DNA from 3 places in the Ensifer sp. LBL genome. Region 1 is predicted to be linked to each of the others. Evidence: predicted binding sites of a transcription regulator. Region 1 holds the regulator's gene; each other region holds the start of a gene.
The links. Region 1 encodes LexA, which represses DNA repair genes until DNA is damaged. Its sites were predicted from a motif close to TGTTCNNNNTGTGTTCNG; they were not measured.
Positions count from the first base shown of each region.

Region 2: OKW20_RS00275 (DNA polymerase IV) is a predicted target of LexA. The motif match lies at 1,048-1,065, and genes of this name have one in related genera.
Region 3: OKW20_RS24375 (ImuA family protein) is a predicted target of LexA. The motif match lies at 860-877, and genes of this name have one in related genera.

Region 1 covers NZ_JBNDJY010000003.1:537,553-539,816, forward strand. The annotation lists gene OKW20_RS14210 (hypothetical protein) at 229-480, shown strand; gene lexA (transcriptional repressor LexA) at 717-1,439, shown strand; gene OKW20_RS14220 (hypothetical protein) at 1,525-1,857, opposite strand; tRNA gene OKW20_RS14225 (tRNA-Cys) at 2,067-2,140, opposite strand.
Region 2 covers NZ_JBNDJY010000001.1:48,827-51,090, reverse strand. The annotation lists gene OKW20_RS00275 (DNA polymerase IV) at 1-1,044, opposite strand, end outside; gene OKW20_RS00270 (hypothetical protein) at 1,212-1,853, opposite strand; gene OKW20_RS00265 (DUF3572 domain-containing protein) at 1,856-2,125, opposite strand.
Region 3 covers NZ_JBNDJY010000006.1:269,490-271,753, forward strand. The annotation lists gene OKW20_RS24365 (DUF1737 domain-containing protein) at 1-13, shown strand, start outside; gene OKW20_RS24370 (metallopeptidase family protein) at 295-729, opposite strand; gene OKW20_RS24375 (ImuA family protein) at 899-1,852, shown strand; gene OKW20_RS24380 (DNA polymerase Y family protein) at 1,767-2,264, shown strand, end outside.

The sequences.
Region 1 (2,264 bases):
CAAGAGGAACGGTCAAGATGAACTCGAGGTGCAGCGGCTGGCGCAAATCAGACACAGCCTGCAGGCAAAGAGCTGTTGAACACGGCAGAGTGATCGCCATGCTTGCTGGACTTCGGAACGAAAGCACGGTTCACATCGTTTCCCACCCTGTAGTGCCACCCCTTCATCAAGTGGACGTTCCCCGTGCTTGCCGCCCTGCTTCTCGCTTCGATAGTCGCATCGCCCAATATGCCTGACGTCAAGCTCAGCGCTGCGACGGTGGATGAACTCCAGACCGATTTCGAACGGGCCGTGCCGTGCCACCAGATCGATGGACGCAACGTGTGGAAGGGCGCGCTGGCGTTCTACATCCAGTCCTTCGTTTATGACGGCGACACGCCCGTCGCGACCGACGCGGCCGACGCGGTGCTTCCGGAAGACAACAGCGCAGAGACGGTGAAGGAGTTCGAGGACGCCTGCTCGACCTCGCAAGCGACCTAAATCTCTCCTCATAGAGCCCCGTGATTCGCTCGAATCAGCTGCGCGACTGGTGCCTGCCGGCGCGTTTTTGGCACGCACCGTCGCCGATAGGCGCCCTGCTCCCGCAAAAGTGACCGATCGACACCCGCAGAAGCGGCCAATTGCCTGAATTCACGGAATTTTAGGCACTTGCGGAACACATATGGAACAGATAGTGTCTGTTCTTGATTTGTTTCACGCCTCTGGAGCGACGTGCCATGCTGACCCGCAAGCAACAGGAATTGCTTCTGTTCATTCACGAACGCATGAAGGAGTCGGGCGTACCGCCGTCATTCGATGAAATGAAGGATGCGCTCGACCTGGCGTCGAAGTCCGGCATCCACCGTTTGATCACCGCGCTCGAAGAACGCGGCTTCATTCGCCGGCTGCCGAACCGGGCGCGCGCGCTCGAAGTCATCAAGCTTCCGGAAGCCTACGCCGCCGGCCAGCAGCAGCCGCGCAGAGGCTTCTCGCCGAGCGTGATCGAAGGCAGCCTTGGAAAGCCGCCGGCGGCCGCTCCTGCCGCGCCGAAGCCCGCCCCAGTTGCCGAAAGCACGTCAGTTTCCGTCCCGGTGATGGGGCGCATCGCTGCCGGCGTTCCGATCTCGGCAATCCAGAACAACACCCATGACATCACCGTGCCGCTCGACATGATCGGCAGCGGCGAACATTACGCCCTTGAAGTGAAGGGCGATTCGATGATCGAGGCCGGCATCTTCGATGGCGACACGGTGATCATCCGCAACGGCAACTCGGCCAATCCCGGCGACATCATCGTGGCGCTCGTGGACGACGAGGAAGCGACGCTGAAGCGCTTCCGTCGCAAGGGCGCGTCGATTGCGCTCGAAGCCGCCAACCCCGCCTACGAGACGCGCATCTTCGGACCGGATCGCGTGAAGATCCAGGGCAAGCTTGTCGGGCTGATCCGCCGCTACCATTGAGCTGCAGGCAGAACACCGGATCAAAAAAGAGCCTCGCCAAGGCAATTGGCGAGGCTCTTTCCATTTCGGGTGAAATCCAGATCGTCTATTCGTGGATCGTATATTCTCCGAGCTCGCAGAGATCCTGCGTGTCCTCGGTCGTATCGAGGGCCGAGCCCTCCTCGAATTCGAATCGCATGTCGTATTTGCAGACGTCCCGCCCGTCGGCAATGGTGATCTCCATGCTCTCGCCGGGGTTCAGGACCTGCCGACCGAAAACATCGTCTTCCCACTCATTGACGCCGACCGGTGACGTATAGAAGTTCGTCAGTACCACGCTGGTGTTGTTCTTCAGCTGGAAAACCAGGTCGTCAGCGTGCGCCTCAATAGCGGTCGCCGCAAAACACGCCAACGCCGTCAGGATCAGTCTCTTTTTCATTGATGCCATTGCCTCCGTTCTTAATGTTGACGGACGCTACCGATGCGGCTGATCTCAGCGGAGTCATCGTTCCCCCTCTACCGATTTCACCGAAGCGATAAGATCCGACGGAGGCATAGGAGACGTGGCTTGCGCGGACGTGGGGTCGCGAAACGACCCGCGCTGCCCTAAGGCAGAACGTCAAACCAATTCAAACGAGGTGAGATTTTTGGAGGCCTCGCCCGGAATTGAACCGGGGTACAAGGATTTGCAGTCCTCTGCGTCACCACTCCGCCACGAGGCCTCACAGCTCGGATAACCAAGCGTTGGCGCGGATTTAGAATGATTGCAGAAAAACCGCAAGAGGCATTTTCTGAAAAACGCGCCGTCGATTTGTTGGATAGATACTTTCCACAGAACGATCGCCG
Region 2 (2,264 bases), on a different contig from region 1:
AAGGCGGGTAGGGCTGTCCAGGCGCCGGTTGCGGGTGCGGATCTTGAAGTCGGCGGTTTTGAGCTTGAGAACGACCGTCTGGCCGGCGAGTTCGGACTTTCGCAGCCGGTGGGCCACCTGTTCGCTAAGGCGCCGCAGATGCGTGACAAGGTCGTCGTAGCGCGCGATATCGTCGTTGAACGTCGTCTCTGCGGACACGCTCTTGGCTTCGCCATCGATTTCGACCGCTCTCTCGTCGAGCCCGCGCGACAGGCGGAAGAGCCGTTGCCCCATGGTGCCGTAGCGGCGCATGAGGTCGCCTTCCTCCATGGTCTGCAATTGCCCGATCGTGCGCACGCCGTCACGCTCCAGCGTCGCGGCAAAGGCCTTGCCGACGCCCCAGATCAGGGTCACCGGCTTTTCCCGCAGGAAGTCCAGCGCCTCGGCCTGGCCGATGACGGAAAAGCCGCGCGGCTTTTGCAGGTCTGACGCCACCTTGGCGAGGAACTTGCAGTAGGAGAGGCCGACCGAGACGGAGATGCCGATCTCCTGCTCGATCCGGCGGGCAAGACGCGCAAGCGTGCGCGCCGGCGGATCGTGATGCAGCCGCTCCGTGCCGCTGAGTTCGAGGAAGGCCTCGTCGATCGACAGCGGCTGCACCAGCGGTGTCAGTTCCTGCATCAGCGTGCGCACCTCGCGGCCGACACGGGCGTATTTCTCCATATTGGGCTTGATGACGATGGCCTGCGGGCAGGCTTCCAGCGCCTTGAACATCGGCATCGCCGAGCGCACGCCGTGAATGCGGGCGACGTAGCAGGCGGTGGAGACCACGCCGCGCTTGCCACCGCCGATGATGACCGGCTTGTCGGCGAGCTCCGGGTTGTCGCGCTTCTCGATCGAGGCATAGAAGGCGTCACAGTCGATGTGCGCCAGCGTCAGGTCATAAAGCTCCGCATGCCGCAGAATGCGCGGGCTGCCGCAGGCTAGGCAGCGCCGCACGGACGCCGCCTGTTCCTTGAGGCAGTCGCGGCAGAAGCCTGGAGAGTGAGCAGCGCTGTCGGGCATATCGGGAACAAATATTGAACATTGCGACCTTAAGCTCTACTCTAGCGAGTCTCAAGGAGGCGCGATTGGAAATCACAATGCAATTGTCGCCGTTGAAAAGGATCGCCGGGCGCGTCTCGCGCAGCGCTGGCGTAGCTGAATTTGCGCCGACGGGCATCCGGTCCGGACTAGCCGCGGAAATGTGCGCGAATGGCGGCAGCTGCCTCCGGCCAATCGGCGACGGCACGAATGTCTGCGTCGAGCTTCGGCGCGAGCGCCTTGAAATCCGAGTCGGCCATGAGGTTGATCGGCAGGCAAGACGGCGCGTGATCCTTCACCGATCGCAAATTGCGAAGCATGTCGTCGATGAAGACCAGCGGAACGGTTCGGCCGCCGTGAAGTTTTTGGACGATCGGGCCCTTGGGCTCTTCGGACGCAAGCAGCGGATAGGGAAGGCCGAGCTGATCGAGAAGCGCGCGGCGGACTATGGCGTGCTGCGGCGGCATCGCGGTCAGAAAGACGATATCGGCTTCCTCCGACAATGCGGCGAGCGTCTCGACGGCCCTGGCGGCGGGCGTCTGCCAACGATCTTGCGAGCCGTAGAAGGCGTCGAGCAGGATTTTGACCTCCGGCTCAGCCACTGGTTGCTCGTCCGCATGCGTAATGATGTTGCCGGTCAGGCGGAACGACCGGGGCAGCAGCACATGGCCGCAGCTCCCGAGGAACGCTTTGAACGGATTGATGAATTCGAGCACGACATCGTCGATGTCACTGACGATCAGCGGGCGGTTGCCAAGCGTGATGCTGTGAACTGTCGGCGCGTTTGCCACCCTCAATCCTCGAAGCCTGCGTGGCCGGAAAGCACCGTATGGGCGCGCACAACGTCTTCGGGCGCCGTACCGGTCGCTGTACAGAATGCCATCAGGGTCGGCTCATGGTCCATCAGAAAGGCGACGAGCCCGCCCATGAAGCCGGGTTCGGCGATGGCGTTGCGCAGCGCCGTCGGGTCCGTGCCGGTCAGCGCCAGGAAGCGGGACAGGAGTTCCGGCTCGCCGGCAAGCCAGGCGAGAATGTCTACTGCAATTTCGTCGGCGCTCTTCAATGGTTTGTCCCCGTATGGTTTTTACGTGCGGAGTTACCTATTTTTCAACCAAATAGGCCTATCTCTGACGTTGAGGAAATGGGTCGAGTCGTCGGCTCCGCACGTTAATTGTCCTGAGGAGACTTGCAAGGTGACGATG
Region 3 (2,264 bases), on a different contig from region 1:
GTCGGAACAGTAGTGGCGCTGCCGTCAGTATCGGCGGCTGCCCCTCACCCTAGCCCTCTCCCCGCAGGCGGGGAGAGGGGACGTGCCAGCTCACGATGTCGCGGAACGGAGTTGCCGTCGGCGGGATGTCGGGGGCGTATTGTTGAGGCGAGTGGGTGCCGCGAGTCTCCTTCGCCCCGCTTGCGGGGAGAAGGTGGCCGGCAGGCCGGATGAGGGGCAAAGCGAAACGGTAAGCCCTGCTCTTTAAGTCACGCAATCCCGGACGGAAAACCGCTTCAACTTTCCTGGAATTGCTTAGCCGCCGACGTGCTCGACGCTGGCCTCGATCCGTTCCATGTCGTCGTCGGAGAGGCCGAAATGGTGGCCGATCTCGTGGATCAGAACGTGGGTGATGATGTCGCCGAGCGTCTCCTCGTTCTCCGCCCAGTAGTCGATGATCGGGCGGCGATAGAGGGTGATGCGGTTCGGAAACTGGCCGGTTTCCATGGTGAAGCGTTCGCTGATGCCGCTGCCTTCGAAGAGGCCGAGCAGGTCGAAGGGCGTTTCCAGTGCCATGTCCTCGAAAACGTCGTCGCTCGGGAAGTCGGCAACTTCGATGACAAGGTCGGTCGTCAGTTGGCGGAATTCCTGCGGCAGGTGGCCATAGGCCTCCAGCGCAAGCTGCTCGAATGTGGTAAGCGTCGGTGCGTGGCGTTCCCGCCAATCATCGGTCTGGTCAATGCGGGCCATAGGCACTCCTTGTTGCCCTCCATATAGCGATTTTGCCTTTGTTTTTCGAGTGTTGAATTCTTTGACCACAGGGACAGGAATAAATTCTTAGAATTGGCTGTTGACTCATTTATGAAGCTCTGGAATCTAATAGAACATAACATGAACATACTGATGGGAGTTGACCGTCATGGCCGACACAGCCGTGCAGCGGGAGACGGTACTTTCGCTCCGAGAAACCATAGCCAGGATCGAAAACCGTCGGCTTCCGGGCGTCGTGCGCACCGCCAAGGCGGCCGATCCCGGCGGCTTCCGTCAGCGGGAAGAAGACGAGCCTGGCCGCAAGGCGCTGGCGCTTGGCGTTCCCGATCTGGACGATCTTCTCGAAGGCGGCCTGCCGCTCGAAGGCATGACGGAAATCCGCAATGCCGAGACGCGCGATGCGGGTGCTGCCGCCGGTTTTGCCGCAGCACTCGGCGTGCTCTGCCAACGGGCGCGGCTTGAAAAGGGCGAGCCGTCCGCCCCCGTTCTCTGGATCAGCCAGTCGATGGCTTCCACCGAGGCGGGCATGCCCTATGGGCTGGGTCTGAAGGCCTTTGGCCTCGATGTCCGCGGCCTCGTCTTCAGCCTGCCGCGCACGATAAAGGACGCGCTCTGGATCGCCGAGGCTGCACTTTCCGTGCCGAGCTTCTGTGCCGTCATCCTCGAAATTCGCGGCAACCCGGCTGCCCTGGCACTCAGCGAGAGCCGGCGCCTGCATGTGCGCTCGCGCGCCGGCCACGTCCCGCTTCTGCTTTTGCGCCAATCCGGACACGAGGAGGCGAGCAGCGCCTTCTTCCGCTTCCTCGTCGAGCCGGCGCCGGCGCGCGAGCGACCGCTACCGGATGGATCGATGCTTCGCGGCAGCATCGGCCATCCCGTCTTTCACGTCATTGCCGAGAAGAGCAGGGCTCCTGCGCCGCTCGGCTTCTTCCTGGAGTGGAACCCCCATGACCGCCGCCTTTACCCCGTCGAGCCCCTACCAGCCGCTGCTGCGGCAGATCCACAACCAGCGCATTCTGTCGCTCGCCTTTCCGCATCTTCCGGCCGATCGGGTCGCGCGCAAGCGCTGGGGGAACTCGTGGCTTTCCCGCGGGCGTCCTGAACACCCGCCCGTCGTCTTCGCCGACAAGGTGAAGAGCGCGATGCGTCTCGTTGCGCTCGATGGTTTTGCTGAAAGGCGTGGGTTTCATATCGGCCAGGGTGTCGCCGAAGCGCGGGCCATGTGTCCCGAGATCGACGTGCTGCCGGCCGATCCCGCCGCCGACCGGGCGCTGCTTGCAGGGCTGGCGGACTGGTGCAGCCGCTACACGCCGCTCGTCGCGCTTGATGGCGACAGCGGTCTCTTTCTCGACATCACCGGCTGCGCCCATCTTCTCGGCGGGGAAAAGGCGCTGCTCGACGATCTGCTCGCTCGCCTTTTCCATCTGGGCGTCGAGGCCCGGGCGGCGATCTCCTCGTCCGCCGGGCTCTCCTGGGCGGTGGCGCGTTTCGGCTCCGACGCTATCCTTGCCGAG